Regions from separate parts of the Amycolatopsis methanolica 239 genome, predicted to be linked through region 1. Evidence: riboswitches for the same ligand, from Rfam matches in the RefSeq annotation. Region 1 holds a riboswitch; the other holds the start of a gene.
The links. Region 1 has a riboswitch for thiamine pyrophosphate ahead of thiO (glycine oxidase ThiO). Riboswitches for the same ligand answer to the same signal wherever they lie in the genome.
Positions count from the first base shown of each region.

Region 2: linked by a shared signal. The riboswitch ahead of AMETH_RS29230 (thiamine ABC transporter substrate-binding protein) and the one ahead of thiO (glycine oxidase ThiO) in region 1 are both predicted to bind thiamine pyrophosphate.

Region 1 covers NZ_CP009110.1:6,597,122-6,608,261, forward strand. Annotated here, with positions in the region: gene thiD (bifunctional hydroxymethylpyrimidine kinase/phosphomethylpyrimidine kinase) at 1-592, shown strand, start outside; gene thiD (bifunctional hydroxymethylpyrimidine kinase/phosphomethylpyrimidine kinase) at 618-1,451, shown strand; gene AMETH_RS32260 (MarR family winged helix-turn-helix transcriptional regulator) at 1,589-2,020, opposite strand; gene thiG (thiazole synthase) at 2,106-2,867, opposite strand; gene thiS (sulfur carrier protein ThiS) at 2,872-3,072, opposite strand; gene thiO (glycine oxidase ThiO) at 3,072-4,178, opposite strand; TPP riboswitch at 4,173-4,281, opposite strand; gene thiE (thiamine phosphate synthase) at 4,313-4,969, shown strand; gene AMETH_RS32285 (hypothetical protein) at 5,395-6,294, opposite strand; gene AMETH_RS32290 (GntR family transcriptional regulator) at 6,462-7,190, opposite strand; gene AMETH_RS32295 (SIS domain-containing protein) at 7,318-8,325, shown strand; gene AMETH_RS32300 (N-acetylglucosamine kinase) at 8,322-9,236, shown strand; gene AMETH_RS32305 (DUF3159 domain-containing protein) at 9,343-9,996, opposite strand; gene AMETH_RS32310 (SGNH/GDSL hydrolase family protein) at 10,218-11,021, shown strand; gene AMETH_RS32315 (DUF6932 family protein) at 11,053-11,140, shown strand, end outside.
Region 2 covers NZ_CP009110.1:6,016,766-6,027,905, reverse strand. Annotated here, with positions in the region: gene AMETH_RS29270 (exonuclease SbcCD subunit D) at 1-804, shown strand, start outside; gene AMETH_RS29265 (AAA family ATPase) at 801-3,764, shown strand; gene AMETH_RS29260 (methylated-DNA--[protein]-cysteine S-methyltransferase) at 3,767-4,276, opposite strand; gene AMETH_RS29255 (AlkA N-terminal domain-containing protein) at 4,298-5,800, opposite strand; gene ychF (redox-regulated ATPase YchF) at 5,907-6,989, shown strand; gene AMETH_RS38855 (VldE C-terminal domain-containing protein) at 7,452-8,129, opposite strand; gene AMETH_RS29240 (hypothetical protein) at 8,499-8,717, opposite strand; gene AMETH_RS29235 (4a-hydroxytetrahydrobiopterin dehydratase) at 8,782-9,072, opposite strand; TPP riboswitch at 9,106-9,215, shown strand; gene AMETH_RS29230 (thiamine ABC transporter substrate-binding protein) at 9,238-10,278, shown strand; gene AMETH_RS29225 (ABC transporter permease) at 10,275-11,140, shown strand, end outside.

The DNA.
Region 1 (11,140 bases):
GGACGCGGCCAAGACCGGCATGCTGGCGACGGCGGAGATCATCACCGCCGTCGCCAAGACGCTCGACGAGGTCCACATCGGACGCAACGCGGACGTGCCGTTCGTGGTGGACCCGGTGGCGGCATCCATGCACGGGGACGCCCTGCTGCGTGAGGAGGCGCTGGAGGCCATCCGCACGGAGCTGTTCCCGCGCGCGACCCTGGTGACCCCGAACCTGGACGAGGTCCGGCTGCTCACCGGCGTCGAGGTCACCGACAGAGCCAGCCAGCGCGACGCGGCGCGGGCGCTGCTTGCCCTGGGCCCGATGTGGGTGCTGGTCAAGGGCGGGCACCTCTACGACGACCCGGAGTGCGTGGACCTGCTGTCCGACGGCGTGCAGGTCATCGAGCTGTCCGCACGGCGGATCGACACGCCGCACACGCACGGCGGCGGGGACACGCTGGCCTCGTCGATCACCGCGTTCCTCGCCAAGGGGCTCGGGGTGCCGGACGCGGTGGACGAGGGCAAGCGGTTCATCGAGCGGTGCGTGGCCGAGGCGTACCCGCTCGGCGAGGGTGTCGGGCCGGTGTCCCCGTTCTGGCGGCTCGCTTGATCGGCGGGTTTGCGACACTGGGGGCATGAGCCAGAACGCGAGTCCGCCCGCCGCCCTGACCATCGCCGGATCCGACTCCGGTGGTGCCGCGGGGTTGCAGGCGGACCTGCGCACGTTCCTGACCTGCGGGGTGCACGGCCTGGTCGCGGTCACGGCGGTGACCGTGCAGAACACGCTTGGCGTGCACGACCGCTCCGACATCCCGGCGCGGATCGTGGCCGGGCAGATCGAGGCGGTCGCCGCGGACATGGGGATGCAGGCCGCGAAGACCGGGATGCTGGCCTCCGCGGAGATCATTGAGGCGGTCGCGGAGGCGTGTGACCGGGCGGAGATCGGGCGGGACTCGAAGGTGCCGTTCGTGGTCGACCCGGTGGCTGCGTCGATGCACGGGCACCCGCTGTTCGACGCGGCCGGGCTGGCCGCGCTGCGGGATCTGCTGCTGCCGCGGGCCGCGGTGATCACGCCGAACCTGGACGAGGTGCGCCTGCTGACCGGGATCGAGGTGACCGACCGCGCGGGCATGCACGACGCGGCGGTGGCGCTGAAGGAGCTCGGACCGAAGTACGTGCTGGTGAAGAGCGGGCACCTGACCAGTGACCCGGAGTGCGTGGACCTGCTCTACGACGGCCGCACGTTCGTCGAACTGCCCGGGCCGCGCTTCTCCACGCCGCACACGCACGGCGCGGGAGACGCGATGGCGTCGGCGCTGACCGCGGGCCTGGCGCGGGGCATGTCGATGCCGGAGGCCGCGCGGTTCGGGAAGTGGTTCGTCAGCAACGCGGTCGCGAACTCCTACCCGATGGGCGCGAAGGTCGGCCCGGTATCCGCCTTCTGGCGGCTCGCACCAGAAACCCGCTAGCCCGGGCCGGGCCGGGCCGCACCCGGCACGGCCCGCGAGTCCCACCCTCCCGAGCGCGAGTCCCACGCTCCGGGCGGCAAATTCAGCGCGCCCGGGCGTGAGCGGCGCTTCCCAGCCACCGCGAACCCAGGGCGCGGTCAGCTCTCGTCGCCGGCCAGCAGTGCTTCCAGCGCCGGCAGCGCCTGCCCGAGTGCGGCCTGGTGCTCCGGCGACAGGCGGTCGATCCGCTTCTGCAGCTCGTGCACGCGCGTCGACCGCAGGCCGAGCAGCATCCGCTCGCCCTGCGGGGTGGCCGTCGCCAGCCAGGCGCGCCGGTCGATGGGATCGGGCTCGCGGCTCGCCCAGCCCGCGTCGACCAGCGAGGCGACTATCCGCGACATCGTCGCGGCCGCCACGCCCTCCTTCGCCGCCAGGTCGCCGAGCCGCATCGGCCCGAAGGCGACCAGCGTCGACAGCGCGGAAATGGAGCCGTGGCCGGGCCCGGGTGTGCCTGCCTGCCGCAGGGACCGGGACAGCCGGCCGACGGCGAGGAACAACCGCCCAGCGACATCCTCGGTTGACTCAACCACTCTCGAGCTCCTTCGCCTCGCCGACCGCCCGGGTGCGGTAAACCATACGTGCTCGCCGCGGCAAACCGAGGTGAAGCCGGGTTTTTCAGCGCGGCGGGCTGGACGCGTGCGCCCAGAACCGCTGCGGGATCCGGCCCGCCTGCCGCGCCAGCCGTCCGGCGACCACCGCCGAGCGCATCGCGTACGCCATCCGTTCGGGGTCCTGCGCCCTGGTCACCGCCGTGGACAGCAGCACCGCGTCGCACCCCAGCTCCATCGCCAGCGCCGCGTCGGAGGCCGTGCCAATGCCCGCGTCGAGGATGATCGGCACGCCGGCGCGGGCCACGATCAGCTCGATGTTGTGCGGGTTGCGGATGCCCAGCCCGGTGCCGATCGGCGCGCCCAGCGGCATCACCGCGGCACAGCCGGCCTCCTCCAGCCGCAGCGCGAGCACCGGGTCGTCGTTCGTGTAGGCGAACACGGTGAAGTCGTCGGCGACGAGCTGCTCCGCCGCGTCGAGCGTTTCGACCGGGTCCGGCAGCAGCGTCCGGTCGTCGGCGTGCACCTCGAGCTTGATCAGGTCGGTCTCCAGCGCCTCGCGGGCCAGACGCGCGGTCAGCACGGCCTCCGCGGCGCTGCGGCAGCCCGCGGTGTTCGGCAGGAGCCGGATGCCGAGGCGGCGCAGCAGGTCCAGCACGCCGGAGCCGCCCTCGGCGTCCGCGCGGCGCAGCGCGACCGTCGTCAGCTCGGTGCCGGACGCGACGAGCGCCCGTTCCAGCACCGACAGGTTCGCCGCGCCGCCGGTTCCGATGATCAGCCGCGAACCGAGCTTGTGCTCGCCGATCACGAGCTGGTCGCCGTCGAACATGACCTCACCCACCTTGCACCGCCGTCAGGATCTCCAGCCGCGCGCCCGCGGGGACGGCCCTGGCCGCCCACTCGCCGCGCCGCACGACCTCGCCGTTCATGGCGACCGCGACGCCGCGCTCCGGCGCGTCGACCGCCTTCAGCACGTCGGTCACCGTCGCGTCGTCGGGGACCTCCCGCCACTGCCCGTTGACCTGCACTTCCATCAGACCCCTCCTGTTCCGAGCCGGGCCGGGTCCGCCGCGAGCGCCTCCTCGGGCGTTTTCTCCCCAGCCAGCCAAGCCACGACGGCGTCGGCGGTGACCGGCGCCATGAGCAGACCGTTGCGGTGGTGACCGGTCGCGGCGAGGACGCCGTCGCCGAGGTCACCGATGAACGGGAGCGTGTCGGTGCTGGCCGCGCGCAGCCCGGCGGCGGTCTCGACCAGCTCGTACTCGTCGATGCTGGGGAAGATCCGCTCGGCGCCTTCGAGCAGCTCGCGCACGCCGCGGGCGCTGACAGTGTCGTCGAAACCGGCCTCGTACTGCGTCGCGCCGAGGACCAGCTCGCCGCCTTCGCGCGGCACGAGGTACACCGGTCGCCCCTCGACGACGGCGCGCACCGTGCGCGTGGGCGGCGGCAGGCTCGTGCGCCGCGCGCGCAAGCGGAGGATCTCACCCTTGAGCGGGCGGACACCTCGCGCGAGCACCGGGTGCAACCGGGCGCTGTGCGCGCCGGCGGCGATGACCACGACGTCGCACGGGACCTCGCGGTGGGCCGTGCGGACGCGGCCGGGTTCGACAGCCGTCGCCTCGTCGCCGGTGAACTCCGCGCCGTGCCGGAGCGCGGCGGCTTCGAGCGCGCGGAGCAGCTTGCGGTTGTCGACCGCCAGGTCGCCGGGCACAAGCAGGCCGCCGCGCACCGCGCCCAGCCCGGGTTCGAGCGCGCGCAGCCTGCGGCCGGTGACCTGTTCGACCTCGCGGCCGACCGACCGCAGGTAGCCGGCGACGATGTCCAGCTGGTCGGCGTCGGCCCGGTCCAGTGCCACGACAACCGTGCCTGCCCGGGACAGCCCGGGGTCGCCGCCGTCCGCGGCAAGCGCTTGCGCGAACGCCGGCCAGCGCCTCAGGGACTCCTCGCCGAGCGCGAGGGACTCCTCTTCGCCGGGCCAGGCCTCGGTGACCGGGGCCAGCATGCCACCGGCGACCCAGGACGCGCCACGGCCGGGCGCGGGATCGACGACGGTGACGCGGTGCCCGGCCGCCGCGGCGCGCCACGCCACGGACAGGCCGATGACCCCGCCGCCGACGACGGCCACGTGCTGGTTGCTCATGAGAATCACGCTCCCTGCGCCGGCATGATCCGGATCAGGTTCCACGGTCGGAGCGCTGACAGCTCCCTCTCAGCCCGTGGCTCGGGCTCCCGTGCGGACACCTCCACCCTAACGTGCGAGATAGGGTTCAGGCCATGCCAGGGCTCAGTGGTGACGAGATCAGGAAACGCCTCGACGCGGCGCGGCTCTACCTGTGCACCGGGGACCGGCCGGATCTGGCCGAGTTCGCGGACGCCGCGCTGGCCGGTGGCGTGGACATCATCCAGCTGCGGGACAAGCGGGACGGGGCGCCGCTGGAGGCCCGTCAGGAGCTGGCCGCGCTGGAGATCCTGGCGGAGGCGTGCGCGCGGCACGGGGCGCTGCTGGCTGTGAACGACCGGGCGGACATCGCGGCGGCCGTCGACGCCGACGTGCTGCACCTGGGGCAGGACGACCTGCCGGTGCCGCTGGCGCGGCGGGTGATCGGCGACGAGCCGGTGATCGGCCGCTCGACGCACGACCGTCCACAGGCCGAGGCCGCGGCTGTGGAAGAAGGTGTGGACTACTTCTGCACCGGCCCCTGCTGGCCGACGCCGACGAAGCCCGGCCGGCCGGCGCCGGGCCTGGACCTGGTGCGCTCGACCGCGGCGCTCGGCACCGCGCGCCCGTGGTTCGCCATCGGCGGCATCGACGCGGAACGGCTGCCGGAGGTGCTGGCGGCGGGCGCGTCGCGGATCGTGGTGGTGCGGGCGATCACCGAGGCCGAGGACCCGGCCGCGGCTGCCCGAGCGCTGCGGGCAGAGCTGGGCTGAGGCGGGCTCTCGGGCCGGACGCGGTAGAGCCGCCAGCAGTCGCGCCGAGGCCGGGCAGGCATCAACGCGACCGGTTGCCCGAGGCGCCGGGCGCGTCACCGATCTGGTAGCCATCACCGAGGCCGAAGACCCGGCCGCGACCGCCCGAGCACAGCTCGACCGAGCCGGACCCGCTGGCCCAGACGCGGCAGAGCCACCAACAGCCCGCGCCGAAGCCGCTGCCCGGCGGCCGACATCACCGCGACCAGCTGCCGGAGGCGCCGGGCGCGGGCGCGTCACCGATCGTGGTCGTGCGGGCCATCACCGAGGCCGAGCCGTTGTGCGCTGCACGCGCGACCGGGACACGCCGGCGAGATCGGAGCGGGTGCCGGACAAAAAACAAGCCCTCCGCGAAAACTCGCGAAGGGCCTGTGGTCAGCTTCGGATCAAGGGCTGCTCGGCGCGGTCGTCGCCGTTTCGGATGCGGCGGACGGTGTCTCCTGGACGCTGGTGCTCGGCGTCGTCGTCACGGGGGACTCGGTCTGCTCGGCGCTGGACGACCTCGTCGGCGTGCTGCTCGTGCTCGCCGGCGCCCGCTCTTCCTCGCTCGTCGAGCTCTCGGTGACCGTCGTGACCTGCGTGGTCGTCGGCTCGGCACCACCGGAACCGCCGACCACCCGGCCCAGCGTCGTCCCGGTGCCGCCGGACACGGTGCTCCCGGTCGCGGCCTCGAAGCCGGTGATCGCCAGCATCCCGACCACGAACGCCACCACACTGGTCGCGACCGCGAGCGTCCACCGGCTCTTCCACCAGGGCTTCGCACCGGCGGGCGGGGCGGCCTCCTCCTCGACCGGCTGGTCCACCGGCTTCGGGATGAACACGGTCTTCTCGCCGCCCCCGGATCCGCCCTGCCCGGCGACTGGCATCCGGCGCGTCGTGCCGGACAGCGGTGGCGTGATCGGGTGCACGACCCTCGTCGGCATCTCGGTCAGCTGTGTGGCCGGTCTTCGCTGCGCCGCCCCGTTCTGCTGGTGCCTGACCAGCGGGTGCGTCGACCGCGGCGCGACCGCGGGCGGCACGACCTTCGTCTGCTGCCGGGTCTCCGCCACCGCCAGCAGCTCGGCCGTCTTGCGCGCCGCCGCCCGCGTGCTGCGCAGCGACCGCAGGTAGATCTCGCTACCCACGGTCGTCACGATGCTCGCGACACCGGCGCCGATGACCGTGCCCGCCACCCCCAGCGTGGAGCCCAGGAAAGCAGCCGTCACCGCGGCCAGCGCCGACGCCACCACCTGCGCCGGAGACAGCCCGGACTTCTTCTCGGCGCTCTCTTCCTTCTCCTCGGTCATGATCGCGGTGTGTCGCTCTCCCTCTCGTGTTAACCCCATCGTGTCCAACGTGTTTGTCGATTGAGATGCTCCCAGCGTTGCCGGATGGTGACGCAGGCCACCCTCAACGTCCACAATGGACACGACGGGCTTAACAATCCTTTGACAACGCAAGGGATCTTGGGGAGTTACGGGCGCCGCAGCGTGGTCACGAACTTGTACCGGTCGCCGCGGTAGATGGACCGCACGAATTCGACCGGTTTGCCGTCCGCGGCGAACGAATGCCGCGACAGCAGGAGCATCGGGGTGCCGACGTCGGCGCCCAGCAGGTCCGCCTCCTGCGGCCCGGCCAGCGCGGTCTCGATCGTCTCCTCCGCGCTGTCCATCTCCACGCCGTAGTGCTCCCGCAACACCGCGTACAGGGAACCGCCGGCCGACACGTGTTTGCGCAGGCCGCGGAACCGTCCGAGCGGCAGGTGCGTGGTCTCCAGCGCCATCGGCTCGCCGTCGGCCAGCCGGAGGCGGCGCATCCGCAGCACCTTCGCGCCGTTGCGGATGCCGAGCAGCTTCGCCAGCTCGGGCTCGGCCGTCAGCTCCTCGACCTCCAGCAGCTTCGACGACGGCTCGCGCCCCTTCGCCCGCATGTCCTCCGTGTAGGACGACAGCTGCAGCCGCTGCGCGAGCTTCGGCTCGGCGGCGAACGTGCCCTTGCCCTGCACCCGGTGCAGCCTGCCCTCGGCGGTCAGGTCCGCCAGGGCCTGCCGCACCGTGGTGCGGGAGACCGCGAACTCGGTGGCCAGCGAGCGTTCGGTGGGAATCGGCGAACCCGGCGGCATCGTCTCCAGCAGGTCGAGCAGATGCTGCTTCAACGCCCAGTACTTCGGTTCGCGCTGACCGCGCGTGGCTGACTCCAACATGACCGACTCCTCCTCGAACCGCGCCTCCGGCGCAGGATGAAACTACCCTTTCCGGATGGGAACGCACCCGGGGTAGCATTGGTCTAGACCTCCGAAGGGATTCAGCATGAGCAACCCCGGACAGCACATGGCCGCGGAAATCGCCGAACAGCCCGCCGTTCTGGGCGGTCTGGTGGCCCGCCGCAGGGAGATCGCCGACGTCGCCGCCGCCATCTCCCGGCGCCCGCCGCGGTTCGCCCTCCTGGCCGCGCGCGGCTCCAGCGACCACGCGGCGCTGTACGCGAAGTACCTCATCGAGGTCCTGCTCGGGCTGCCCGCCGGACTTGTCTCGCCCTCCACGGTGACCCTCTACGGCGCGCGTCCCGACCTGCGGGACGTGCTGCTGGTGTCGGTCAGCCAGAGCGGCGGCTCGCCCGACCTGCTCGAGTTCACCCAGATCGCCCGCAAGCAGGGCGCGCTGACCGTCGCGGTCACGAACACCCCGGCCTCGCCGCTGGGCGGCGCCGCCGAGCTGGCCGTCGACATCGGCGCCGGCAGGGAGACCGCGGTGGCCGCCACCAAGACGTACTCCGCGACGCTGCTCGCGTTGTACCTGCTCATCGACGCCGTCCGGGGCGGCGACTCGTCGGCCGCGGCCGAGATCGAACCGCTGGCGCGGCAGGCGCTGGAGGTCGACGTGCAGCGCGCCGTGGACCGGTACCGCTTCGTCGACCGGATCATCACCACCGGCCGCGGCTACTCCTACGCCACCGCGCTGGAGTCCGCGCTCAAGCTCGCCGAGACCAGCTACCTCGCCGCCCGCGCATACAGCGGCGCGGACCTGCTGCACGGACCGGTCGCGGCCGTCGACGAAGAGACCGCGGTGCTGGCGATCACCGGCGCCGGACGGGGCGGGGCCGCCCTGCGCGACGTGCTGGCCGCGGTCACCGAGCGCGGCGCCGACGTGCTGGCGCTCGGGTCGTCGGCGGGCGAGGCGCCCGCCGCGCTTCGCATCCCGGTACCGTCCGTGGCCGAAGAACTCGCGCCAGTGCTGGAGGTGCTGCCGGTGCAGCGGATCGCGCTCGGGCTGGCGCTGGCCCGCGGCTTCGACCCGGACCGCCCGCGCGGGCTGAACAAGGTGACCAGGACGCGATGAAGTTCGTCCTCGGGGTCGACGCGGGTGGCACGTCCACGCGTGCGCTGGCGGTGGCCGCGGACGGCACGGTGCTCGGCGCCGGGCGCGCGGGCGGCGCCAACCCGAACTCGCACCCGCCCGCGGAGGCGGCCGCCAACCTGGCGGCGGCGATCCGCGCGGCCACCGGGGTCCCCGGCCGGGCAAGCGCTTGCGTCATCGGCATGGCCGGCACCGCGAAGCTGACCGACCCCGCGGTCGCGGCCCTGTTCGAGCGAACCTGGAGCGACCTGGGACTCGACCGCGTGGTGGTGCTGACCGACGCCGAAGTCGCGTTCGCCGCCGCCACCGACGCGCCCGACGGGACCGTGCTGATCGCGGGCACCGGCTCGATCGCGGGCCGGATCCGCAAGCGCCGCATGGTCGCCACCGAGGGCGGCTACGGCTGGCTGCTCGGCGACGAGGGCTCCGGGTTCTGGCTCGGCCGGGAGGCCGTGCGCGCCACGCTGGCCGCGCTGGGCCGCGACGGCGACCTCGGCCCGCTGGCCACCGCGGTGCTGGCCGAGGCCGGGGTCGACGCGACCGACCGGAAGTACGCGTGGCGGCGGCTGATCACCGTCGCGAACGCCGAGCCGCCGGTCCGACTCGCCCGGTTCGCGCCGTTGGTCGCGGTCGACGACCCGGCCGCGGCGGACATCGTGGAGCGCGCCGCCGACCTGCTGGTCGCGACCGCGCTGGCGACCCGCGAGCCGGGCGAGGACACCCCGGTCGTGCTGGTCGGCAGCGTCCTCGGCGACGGCACCCGGGTCGGCGAGCGGGTGCGGGCGAAGCTGGCCGGGCTCGAGGTCCGCACCAGTTCGGACGGTGTGCTCGGCGCGGCCTGGCTGGCCGCCGTCGAGGCGTTCGGCGAAGCCGCGGCGCGCCGTCCGGGCTGACCGACCAAAGATCCGGGCGTTTTTCGTGCGCCGAGCACGAGGGCCGGGTCCGCCGCCTGGGCGTACGGTTTGGGCGGCCCCCGGACCTCCCCCTCGCCGGGGGCTTTTACTCGCGCCCGGAACCCGGCACGACGCGCAGCCCCGGGTGCTCCTTCGGCAGCGTCCGGTACAGCACCCAGCCGCTCACCGCGATCGTCAGCGCCTGCAGCGGCCAGGTCATGGCCGTGCGCGCGACACCCAGCGCGACCAGCTCGCCCGCCCACCACAGCGGCAGATAGACGACGACGCGCAGCACGTACTGCAGCGACCACACCAGACTCGCCCGCGAGTAGGCGCGTAGCAGGTCGGGATCCTTGCGCCAGCGGGTCTTCTGACCGAGCAGCAGCCCGACCACGACACCCAGGAGCGGCCACCGGACGACCACACTGGTCGCCCACAGCAACGCACTGGCCACGTTGGACAGCACCTGAATCAGGAAGAAGTCCTGCGCGCGACCGGTGTGCAGCGCGATCAAAGCGGCCACGATCACCGCGGCGAGGCTGACCACCACCGCCCGCGCCTTGTCGCCGCGGGTCAGGCGGAGCACGCCGACCACCACGGCGGTGGCGATCGCCGCGGCCGAGCCCCACGCGATCGACGAACCCGCGGCCAGCCAGCCGACCACGAACGCCAGCGGCGGCAGGCTCGCGTCGATCGCACCCTTGCGACCACCCAGGATGCTGCCCAGCGACTCCCTCTGCGGCGTGGCTTGTCCGGTCACTCCTACAGCGTGCCTCAAACCTGTCGGTGCGGGCAGCTACCATCGAGATCTTCGCCACACGATCCGGGCGAACGGCGGTAATGGAGAAGCTCAGGAGGCCGACAACGTACGAGACTGTGACCTCGCGCTGAACCGACGGTGGCGTAGGTCGGGATTACGGGTGCATCCTGCAGAGTTGTTCGAGGGGCGATCAACAGGTGCTGGCGAAAGGGGACGGCAGCGTGCGTGAGTACGACAGCTATGTCGCACTGGGTGACAGCTTCACCGAAGGTCTCAACGACTTCAACCCGGACGGGACCTTCCGCGGCTGGGCGGACCGGCTCGCCGAGATCCTTGCCGAGGGCCAGCCCGGTTTCCAGTACGCCAACCTGGCGCTGCGCGGGAAGATGCTCGCCGAGATCATCGAAGAGCAGGTTCCCGTCGCCCTCGAGCTCAAACCCGATCTGGTGACCCTGTGCGCGGGCGGCAACGACGTGATCGTGCCCGGCTCCGACGTGGACGAGATCGCGGCGCAGCTCGACGAGGTGATCGGCAAGCTGCGCGCGGCGGGCATCGACGTGCTCGTGTTCAACGGGCCGGACACCAAGCACCTGCCGTTGATGAGCGTGCTGCGCGGCAAGATCGGCATCTACAACGCGCACCTGTGGACCAGCGCGGTCCGGCACGGCGCCAAGATCGTCGACCTGTGGGCGATGGACCCGCTGCACGACCCGCGCGCCTGGAGCGACGACAGGCTGCACTTCACGGCCGAGGGCCACCGGCGGATCGCGTTGCGCGCGGCCGAAGTGCTGGGAGTGCCGACGTCGGAGGACTGGCGGGAGCCGTGGCCGGTCGTCGACGCGCGGGCGGACTGGATCACCAACCGCCGGTCGGACCTGGCGTGGACGAAGACGCACCTGCTGCCGTGGATCCGGCGGCAGCTGCGTGGCGAGTCGATGGGCGACGGGCTGTCGCCGAAGCGGCCGCAGCTGGCGCCGTTCACGGCGCGCCCGCCGGTGTCGGACGACCGCGCCCCGGCGAGCTGAGCGTCACACAGCTGTTGGTAGCTTTTCGGGCATGCCGCTGCCCCATTGGACCCCGGAGGGGGTTCTGCCGACTGGGCGGCTTCAGGCGGACGTGGCCGACATCTACGAACGTCTCGTCT
Region 2 (11,140 bases), 580 kb from region 1:
TTCGACGACGAGCACGGACCGGTCGCGATCTACGGCATCCCTTACCTGGAGCCGGAACCGGCGCGGCACACGCTCGGCGTGACGGGCGCGCGCGGGCACACGGGCGTGCTCACCGAGGCGATGCGCCGCATCCGCGCCGATCTCGCGGAGCGCGCTCGGGGAACTCGCTCGGTCGTGCTCGCGCACGCGTTCGTGACCGGCGGCGCGCCGACCGAATCGGAGCGGTCCATCGCGATCGGCGGTGTGGAACAGGTTCCCGGCTCGGTCTTCGACGGCGCGGACTACGTCGCGTTGGGGCACTTGCACGGCCCGCAGACGCTCGCCGAGCACCTGCGGTACTCGGGCAGTCCGGTCGCCTACTCGTTCTCCGAGGCGCAGCAACGGAAATCGGTGTGGATCGTGGACCTCGACGCGTCCGGCCTGACCGGCGTGCGGCGGCACGAGCTGCCGGTTCCGCGCCGGCTCGCGAAGATCACCGGCAGGCTCGCGGACCTGCTCGCCGACCCGGCGCACGACGAGCTGGCCGAGTGCTACCTGTCGGTCACGCTGACCGACGCCGTCCGTCCGGTGGACGCGATGCGGTTGCTGCGGGAGCGGTTCCCCCACGCCGTGCACCTGGAGTGGCAGCCGGAGAGCGGGAAGACGTCCGCGGCGTTGCGGTACGCCGCGGCGGTGCGGGGCCGCTCGGACGAGGAGATCGCGCACGGCTTCCTCGACGACTGTCGTGGCGCGCCGCCGAACGAGCGTGAGGCCGCACTGCTGCGGACGGCCCTGGAGAAGGCGGACAGGGAGGACGCGGCATGAGACTGCACCGGCTGGAGGTGGCGGCCTTCGGACCGTACCGGTCCCGGGAGGTCGTCGACTTCGACGCGCTCGGCGCCGACGGGCTCTTCCTGCTGCACGGCGACACCGGCGCGGGCAAGACGACGTTGCTGGACGCGGTGGCGTTCGCGTTGTTCGGCACGGTTCCCGGCGCGCGCGGTCAGGTCAAGCGCCTGCGCTGCGACCTGGCGGAACCGGATGAGCCGACCGAGGTCGTGCTCGAACTGACCGTGCAGGGGCAGCGGCTGCGGTTGCAGCGCAGCCCCGAGTACCAGCGCCCGAAACGGCGCGGCGAGGGAACGACGACGCAACAGGCGAAGGCGGTGCTCCAGTGGGTCGGCCCGCCGCCCGCCGGCCAGCCGGCTGAGGGTCTGACGCGGATCGACGAGGTCGGCCGCACGGTCCAGCGTCTGCTCGGGATGAGCGCGGAGCAGTTCTTCCAGGTCGTGCTGCTGCCGCAGGGCGAGTTCGCCCGGTTCCTGCGCGCGGACACCGACGAGCGCGAGAAGCTGCTGGAGCGGCTCTTCGGCACCAAGCGGTTCGCCGAGGTCGAGGGCTGGTTCCGGGAGCGGAGGGCGGACCGGCGGCGCGAACTCGACCAGCAGCGCCAGGAACTGCGCGAGTGGACGGCGCGGTTCGCCCAGGTGGCCGGGGAGGACGTGCCCGAAGAGGACGTGGCGGGCTGGGTCGCGCGCACCGGCGAGCGGATCCGGTCCAGCGTGGAGCAGGCCCGCGACGACGAGAAACGTGCCAGGGCGGCGCGTGAATCGGCTGATGAGCTGCTGGCCGAGCGGCTGTCGGCGGCGGAACGCGTCCGCCGGGTGCGGGAGGCGCACCGGCGGCTCGCGGCACTGGCCGAGCAGGAAGAGGAACGGAAGCGCTGGGCCGCCGAGCTCGAGGCGGCGAGGCGAGCGGCGGCAGTGGTGGGTGTCGCGGCACAGGCGGACCGGTGCGCGGCGCAGCTGGACGAAGCCCGCGAGGCCGAGGACCGCAAGGCAGCAGCGCTCGCGGCGACGGGCTTCGCGGACGTGCAGGCGGACACCGCGGACTTGCGCAAGCTGTCCGGAAAGCTGCGTGAGGAGGCCGGTGCGCTCGCCGGGCTGGTGGCCGAGGCCGAGCAGCAGGTTCGCGATCAACGGGACATCGAGCGTCACGCCGAGGCAGCGAGCGAGGCGAGGGCCCGCGTCCAGGTGCTCGGGGAGAAGCTGGCGGGCATCCCGGAGCGTGCGCGAGACCTGCGGGAGCGCCTCGACGTCGCGATCGACGCCGAGGCGAAGCTCGGTGAGGTCCGCAAGCGCGAGAGCGAACTGGTCGCCGCGGTCCGGGACGCGGAGCGCCTGCCCGCGGCCGAGCGCGCCGTGGCGGACGCCGGAGCGGCGGCGCGGGTGGCCATCGACCAGCACCAGGAGGCGCGCGAACGGTTCCTCGAGCTGCGAAGGTGGCGGCTCGACGGGATGGCGGCCGAGCTGGCGTCCCGGTTGACGTCCGGCTCGCCGTGCCCGGTGTGTGGTTCCTCCGATCACCCGGCTCCGGCCATGGCCGCGCCGGAGGCCGTTTCACCGGAGCAGGAGCAGGCGGCGGAAGAGGCGGAGAGCCGGGCGGAGCGGCGCCGCAAGGCGGCGGAGGCGGCCAAGCACGACGCCGAAACGAAGCTCGCGGCCCTGCGTGAACGTCTGCGGGGCCGGACCGGCGCGCAGCTGACCGAGGAACTTTCCTTGCTGCGCAGGGAGATCGCCGGGCTCGACGCGCTGGCGCAACAGCGGGCGCCGCTCGCGAAGCAGGTGCAGGCAGCCGAGACCGAGCAACGGGAGCTGGAAGAGAAGCGCGCGGCCGAACTGCAGGCGGCCACGGCCGCCGAGACCCAGCACCGGGCGCTGACCGAGCGTGTCGCCGAACGCGCCCGGCGCCTGGAGGAGGCGCGCGGTGGCCACCCCGACGTCGCCGCCCGCCGCGCGCACCTGACGGGGATCGTGCGAGCGCTGGACGCCCTGGCCGAGGTGCGGTCCGCGGCCGCGAGCGCCGCCGAACAGCTCGAGCGTCAGCGTGCGGAGGTCCGGGAAGCGCTGTGGCGGGCCGGTTTCGAGACCGTGGACGAGATGCGGGCCGCCGCGCGTGACGAGGCGACGGTCCGTGATCTGGAGAAGCGGCTGGCCGATGCCCGTGCGGCGGAGGCGGCGGCGCGGGCCACGCTGAACGAGCCCGAGCTGTTCGGGGTCGGGCCGGACGACGAGGTGGACGTCGAGTCGGCCAGGGCGAAAGCACAGGCGGCGCGGGAACGGGCCGAGGCTGCGGTCGCTGTCCTGCGGTCAGCGACGGCCCAAGCCGATGCGCTGGGCACGCTGGCCGAGCGGCTGGCGGCCGCCACCGAGCGGCTGCGGCCGCTGGAAGAGGAGTTCGCCGAGCTCGACGCGCTGACCGACGTGGTCAACGGGCGCGGGCAGAACGCGCGGAAGATGTCGCTGCGGTCGTACGTGTTGGCGGCCCGGCTGGAAGAGGTGGCCATCGCCGCGACGGCGCGGTTGCAGACGATGAGCCAGGGCCGCTACTCGTTCGTGCACTCCGATGCGGCCGGATCGCACGGCACGAGAGGCGGACTGGGACTGGACGTGCTGGACGACTTCTCCGGCACGGTCCGTCCGGCGAAGACGCTGTCCGGCGGGGAGTCGTTCCTCGCGTCACTGTCGCTGGCCCTCGGGCTGGCCGACGTGGTCGCGGCGGAGACCGGCGGCTCGCTGCTGGACACGCTGTTCGTCGACGAGGGCTTCGGGACGCTCGACTCCGAGACCCTCGACGTGGTGATGAACATCCTCGACGAGCTGCGGGCCGGTGGCCGGGTGGTCGGCCTGGTGTCCCACGTGGAGGAGCTGCGGCAGCGGATCCCGACCCGGTTGCGGGTGCGCAAGTCCCGCACCGGGTCGAGTTTGGAGCTGCAGATGGCGTGATTTCAGGAGCGGTACGGGGTTTCGTGGTCGAGCAGCCAGCGCTTGACGTCGACGCCCCAGCGGAAGCCGCCGAGCGCGCCACCGATGCGGAGCACCCGGTGGCAGGGCACGAACAGCGCCGCGGCGTTGCGGGCGCAGGCCGAGGCCGCTGCCCGGACGGCGGCGGGACGGCCGGCGAGCGCGGCGTACTCGGTGTAGGTGACCGGCTTGCCTGCGGGCACCGTGCGCAGCACGTCCCACGCGTGCTGTAGGAACTCGCCGGACCGCTGGCGGACGGGGATGTCGTCGATCGCGTCGAGTTCACCGTCGTGGTAGCGGCGGACCGCGGTGCTGACCGCACCGAGGTCGCGCTTCTCGCGGAGGTCGGACGGGCGCAGTGAGGGGGAGATCTGGGGAGTCAGTTCGCCGAGGTCGGCGGTCCAGCCGGAGGCCAGGACGGCGCCGTCGCTCGCGACGATGGCGGTGAACGGTCCGATCCGGGTGTCGGTCGTGGACCAGTGGGCGATGCTCATGTCGGTTCTCCTTGACGGGGTTCAGGCTTGGCTCGAGCGCCACAGGTACATGCCGGCGTAGGACCGCCAGGGGCGCCACGCCTGTGCGCGTTCGTTGAGTGCGGGGATGTCGTCGGCGATGCCGAGGCCGGCCGCGCCTTTGCGGAGGATGAGATCACCGGTGAGCAGCACGTCGGGAGCGCCGAGGACGCGCATCAGCACGTAGTCGGCGGTCCACGGACCGATGCCGGTGAGGCCGAGGAGTTCGGCTCGCAGCTCGGCGGGATCGCGTCCGACGTGCACGTCGACGTCACCGGAGGCGAGCGCGGCGGCGGCGCCGAGGATGGCGTCGATCCGGCGCTTCGGGCCGCGCAGCACCTCGTGGCCCCGCTCGGCCACCGCTTCGGCGGTGGGGAACAGCAGGAGGTCGTGCTGCCACGGGACCGGCTCGCCGAGCGCCGCGGTGAGGCGGCCGGCGGCGGTGCGCGCGGCGGCGACCGAGACCTGCTGGCCGAGCGTGGCGCGCAGCACCAGCTCGAAACCGTCGGCGGCGCCGGGGACGCGGATGCCCGGGGTCGCGGCGACCGCCGGGGCCAGTGCCGGATCGGTGGCGAGCACGCGCGCGACGGCCTCGGGGTCGGCGTCCAGGTCCAGCAGGCGCCGGGCCCGGGTGACGGCCGCGCCGAGGTCGCGGACGTCGGCGAGCCGCAGGTCGCAGCGCACGTGCCCGTCCTGCGGCGTCAGCGTCACCGTCGCGGCGCCGTGCGGGAGCCGGAGGGTGCGGGCGTAGCTGTGCCCGTCGACGGACTCCACTGCGGGCACGGCCCGGGCGGCGAAGAAGCCGAGGAGCCCTGCGGCGTCGAACGGCGGGCGGAACGGCAGTCGCAGGGACAGCCGGGTCCCGGCCGTGCCGGCTTCGGGCTCGGCGGCGCCTGCCTGGCGGCGTGCCGCGGCGGCGGCCGTCCGCAGCTGCGACGGAGTGCGGGCGAAGACCTCGCGGATGGTGTCGTTGAACTGCCGGACGCTGGCGAAGCCGGCCGCGAACGCCACGTCGGACAGCGGCAGCTCGGACAGCTCGATGAGCAGCCGCGCCGAGTGCGCCCGGTGCGCGCGGGCCAGTGCCAGCGGTCCCGCGCCGAGTTCGGCGGTGAGGACCCGGCCGAGCTGCCGCTCGGAGTAGCCGAGGCGGCGGGCCAGGCCGGGCACGCCGTCGCGCTCGACGACCCCGTCGGCGATCAGCCGCATGGCCCGTGCGGCCAGGTCGGCGCGCACGTTCCACTCGGGTGAGCCGGGCACGGCGTCGGGCAGGCAGCGCCGGCAGGCACGGAAGCCGGCGGCCTGGGCCGCGGCGACGGTCGGGTAGAACCGCACGTTCTCCTGCCGCGGGGTGAGCGCTGGGCAGGACGGCCGGCAGTAGATGCCGGTCGTGCGCACGGCCGTGACGAACTGGCCGTCGAAGCGGGAGTCGCGCGAGGCGACGGCGCGGTAGCACCGCTCGTTGTCGCGCCAGAGTGCCTGCTCGGCGGGTGCGGCGATGGCTGTCATGGGTTCGATCCTGCCAGCAGGTCAGGCGCCTGACTGGCGGAATTCCGACATGGCCGTGAACGGGCGGCCGGGCCGGGTGGTGGGCCCGCCCCGTAGACTTCGGGCCGTGAGCCTGACCCTCGGTATCGTCGGCCTGCCCAACGTCGGCAAGTCGACCCTGTTCAACGCGCTGACCCGCAACGACGTGCTCGCCGCGAACTACCCGTTCGCCACGATCGAGCCGAACGTCGGCGTCGTGCCGCTGCCCGACGAGCGTCTGGACAAGCTCGCCGAGATGTTCGGCTCCGCCCGCACCGTGCCGGCCACGGTGTCCTTTGTGGACATCGCGGGCATCGTGAAGGGCGCGTCCGAGGGTGCCGGGCTCGGCAACAAGTTCCTCGCGAACATCCGTGAGGCCAACGCGATCTGCCAGGTCATCCGCGTGTTCGACGACCCGGACGTGGTGCACGTTGACGGCCGGGTGGATCCGTCGTCGGACATCGAGACGATCAACACCGAGCTGATCCTCGCCGACCTGCAGACGCTGGAGAAGGCGCTGCCGCGGCTGGAGAAGGAAGCCCGGACGAAGAAGGAGAACCGGCCCGCGCTGGAGGCCGCGCAGAAGGCGAAGGACATCCTGGACAGCGGGCGGACGTTGTTCTCCGCGCAGAAGGAGGTCGACACCTCGCTGCTGCGTGAGCTGAGCCTGCTCACCCTGAAGCCGTTCCTGTACGTCTTCAACGCCGACGAGGGCGTGCTGACCGACCAGGCGAAGCGCGAGGAGCTGATGAAGCTGGTCGCCCCCGCCGACGCCGTGTTCCTGGACGCGAAGGTCGAGGCCGAGCTGCTCGAACTCGACGACGAGGAGTCGGTGCGCGAGCTGCTGGAGTCGGTCGGCCAGGCCGAGCCCGGCCTGCACGCGCTGGCCCGCGCCGGGTTCCACACGCTGGGCCTGCAGACCTACCTCACGGCGGGCCCGAAGGAGTCCCGCGCCTGGACGATCCCGCAGGGCGCCACCGCGCCCCAGGCGGCGGGCGTCATCCACACGGACTTCGAACGGGGCTTCATCAAGGCGGAGGTCGTGTCCTACGAGGACCTCGTGGAAGCCGGCTCGATGGCCGCCGCGCGCTCCGCGGGCAAGGTCCGGATGGAAGGCAAGGACTACGTCATGGCCGACGGCGACGTGGTGGAGTTCCGCTTCAACGTCTGATCCGGGCCGGTGTACCGCGCGCGGGATCGCGCGTCGAGCCGCGCGGGGATCGTCGCTCACGGGGAGATGTACTGGAAGTCGGTGGTCGTGGCCTGGGCGGCTCGGGGGAGATGTCCGGGGGCGTCAGCGCGATCGCGACCACGAGCCCGCTGACGAGGATCCGTCCAGTCGCACCACGCGCCAGACCGGGTCGTCGAACGTAATGCGGTTGCCGACGGACCATGACCGCTTCTCGAAGGTCAGGCCGGGGGAAGTCCGGACGCGGCTAACGCCAGGGTGGCCGTCTGGCGGAGGGCGTTTGAACGGGACTGTCGGGCAGTCCGAGGCCTCGTGAGGCGCACCGCGAGGGGATGGCGCCCCGACGTGGGGTGCGAGAGATCTCGAGCGGCTCGTGAAGCACCCAGCGGTGCGGAAAACGCCCAGGCCGGGGGATGCCTGGGCGTTTCCGGAACAACACCGCGGTCAGCAGGTCACGTTCACCGTGCCGCTCGACTCGAACGACACGTGCACGTGGTCGTAGTGGTTGGCCGTGGCGTCGCCGCGGTCTTCCATTGTCGACCAGCCGCTGCCGTCGTTGTAGCGCTGCCTCCAGATCACGTACTTGACGTTGAACTCGGACTGGTTGGCCAGCACGTAGTCCGCGATGGCGTTGCCCTTGGACGTGTCCACCATGAAGTCGAGCGCCAGGCCGCTGGGGTGGTCGCTCGTGCCGGAGCGGCCCGCTCGGCCGCCGATCTCGTCCACGCCGAACTTCGCGGCGATGTGGTTGCCCACCTTCGCCACGTGGGGCAGCGTGCCCTCGAGCACCGACGAGCAGGCGTTCGCCGCCTTGGTCGTCGTCTTCGGGGTCGTCGTCGTGGACTTCGGCGTCGACTTCGAAGTGGTCGACGGCGGGGGCGCCACAGACGGCGTGGTCGTCGACGGCGGGGGAGGCGGCGGCGGGGTGGTCGTGCTGCTCGACGTGCTCGCCGGGGCCGAGGTCGTCGGCAGCGGCTTCATCTGCGCCGCCATGCTGGCCGTGTCCGGCCTGCTGAAGTTACCGGTCAGCCAGACCGCGAAGCCCAGCACGAACGCCGCGGCCAGGCCGATCGCCAGGGGGACTTTCAGCGATTTCGCTTTGGATCTATGTCGACCCACCATTTCGGAAGATCACCATTTTCGGGGAGGGGACTTTTCGGCCGTTCGGGGGATGGCCGCCCGTGACATTACGAATAGGACACGGAAAAGTCACCAACGAGTGGTCATGGACACAGATCAACTGCGCATGAAAACGGCCCGCCGGGGCACCGGCGGGCCGCTGACCTGCTGGGACTCAGCCCAGCGCGGCGAGCACGAGAACGGCGAGCAGGGTGATGGCGGTGGCCAGGCCGGTGACCCAGGCGCGCTGGCCGGGCGGCAGGGCGGGCGTGCTGTTCATGGCGGCGAACCTCGGGGTGAGCAGGGACTTCCGCGCGTGACAGCGCCCGTGACGCCCCCGTCGTTACAACCCGGCGGCCGACGTGGCCGAAATCACTCCTGCGGTCCCCGATGTCGCGCCGTGTACCAGAACACGGCACCCGCCGCGGCGATCATCAACCCGAACGCCAACGTCCCGACCACCACCGCGCGCGTCTCGCTCGGCGGTTCGACGGGGACGGACGTGACCGCCGAAGCGGTCCCGGCGAGCACTCCCAGCAACAAGGCGACGGCGGCTCCAACGGCGGCCAGTCGCGTGACAACCTTCCTCATGGTGCGTTCCCTCCACCAGGGGCAACGCACGGGACCGGCCGCGAAGTTGCCGGTCTGGCCTAGATCACAGCGCGTCGATCGTGCTGTCGATCTGTTCGGCGAGCGACACGTCCTTCGCGGTGATCCCGCCCGCCGAATGGGTGCTGCACCGGAACGTCACGGTGCGCCACCGGATGTCCATGTCCGGGTGGTGGTTCACGCCCTCGGCGATCTCGGCGACGCGGTTGACCACCGCGATGGCCTGCGGAAAGTCGGCGAGTTCGGCCGTGCGCTCCAGCGCGTCGCCCGCGCGCTGCCAGTACGGCAGCTTGTTGAGGGCCTCGGAGATCTCGGTTTCGCTGAGTAGTTCCGCCATGTGCTCCATGGTGGTACAGCGGCGAGTACGCTGCACGGTTGCCACGGGAGTCCGGGTCCACCGGGCTGAGAGGCGGGTTCGCCCGCGACCGTTCGCACCTGATCCGGATCATGCCGGCGCAGGGAGGGCCCCGACCTTTCTCGCCGGAACGAGCGAGGAGTGGTCATGAGATTCCGCACGGGCGTCCTGGTCGGCCTTGTCGCCGCCCTGACCGCGGGCTGCACGCTGGCCGGCAACGACGCGGACAACGGCCCGGCCACGGTCACGCTCGTCACCCACGACTCGTTCGCCGCTCCGCAGCAGGTGCTCGACGCCTTCCAGCAGCAGACCGGCATCACGATCAACGTCGTGAAGAAGGGTGACGCGGGCGCGCTCACCAACACGCTGGTCCTCACGAAGGCCAACCCGATCGGCGACGCGGCCTTCGGTGTCGACTCGACCTTCGCCTCGCGCGCGCTCACCGAAGGCGTCTTCGCGCCCTACACCAGCCCCGAGGCCGACCGCGGCCCGCAGCGCTACGCCGTGGACTCCGAACACCGCCTGTCGGCCGTCGACGTGGGCGACGTCTGCGTCAACATCGACACCACCTGGTTCGCCGAGCGCGGCATCCCAGAGCCCGTGACCTACGACGACCTGGTCAAGCCGGAGTACAAGGACCTGCTGGTCGTGGAGAACCCGGCCACCAGCTCGCCCGGCCTGGCGTTCCTGCTCGGCACCATCGCCCGCTACGGCGAGCAGAACTGGCAGGCCTACTGGACCCGGCTGAAGGACAACGGCATGCGCGCCGTCGCCGGCTGGGAGGAGGCCTACGGCCAGGACTTCTCCGGCTCCTCCGGCAAGGGGCCGCGGCCGATCGTGGTGTCCTACGCGTCCTCGCCCGCGGCGGAGATCGGCGACGACGGCAAGCCGCGCACGAAGGCGCTGCTGGACACCTGTTTCCGCCAGGTCGAGTACGCCGGCGTGCTGGCCGGGTCGCCGAACGCCGCCAACGCCCAGAAGGTGATCGACTTCCTGCTGTCCCAGCAGTTCCAGGCGACGGTGGCGGAGAACATGTACGTCTACCCGGCGCGGGAGGGCGTGGCGTTGCCCGCGGCGTGGACGACGGCCGCCCCGCTGCCGCCGAACCCGGCGAGCCTGCCCGCCGAGACGGTGCAGGCCGGGCGTGAGCGGTGGATCGAGCAGTGGCGCTCCTTGCTCGGCCAGTGAGCCGTGCCGGGCTCGGGCTGGCGGCACTGGCCGTGCTGCCGCTCGGGTTCCTGGTCGTCTTCTTCGCCTGGCCGGTCGTCGCGATCCTGCGGCTGGGCTTCGCCGACGGCGAGGTGCTCGCCGCGCTGGCCGAGGGCGAGACGTGGCGTCTGGCGTGGTTCACGGTCGCGCAGGCCGCCGGTTCGACCCTGATCGCGGTGGTCGCCGGGTTGCCGGTCGCGTTCCTGCTGGCGCGAGTGCGGCTGCCCGGGGTGGCGGTCGTGCGGACGCTGGTGCTCGTCCCGTTCGTGCTGCCCACCGTGGTGGTGGGCCTGGCGTTCCGGGCGCTGTGGCCGGACGGCGGCTGGCTGTCCATCGTGCTGGCCAACGCGTTCTTCAACGTCGCCGTCGTCGGCCGCACGGTCGCCGGGCTGTGGGCGTTGCTGGACTCGCGGGCCGAGGACGCCGCCCGCGCGCTGGGCGCCTCCCGCTGGCGCGCGTTCCGCTCGGTGACGCTGCCCGCGCTGATGCCGGCGATCACGTCCGCGGCCGCCGTCGTGTTCCTGTTCTGCGCCACCAGTTTCGGCGTGGTGCTGATCCTCGGCGGCGCGCGGTACCGGACGCTGGAGACCGAGATCTACCTGCGCACCGAGAACCTGCTCGACCTGACCGGCGCGGCGGCGCTGTCGCTGGTGCAGATCGCCGCCGTCCTGGGTGCGCTGCTGCTCGGCGCGGCCGCCCGCCGCCGCCGGGAGAGCGCGCTGCGGCTGCGGTCGCGGCGGGAGACCGCGCGCCGCCCGGTCGGCGGGGAGTGGGCCGTGGTCGGCGCCGCGGTGGTCGTGCTCGGCCTGCTGCTGACCCCGATCGTCGCGTTGCTGCTGCG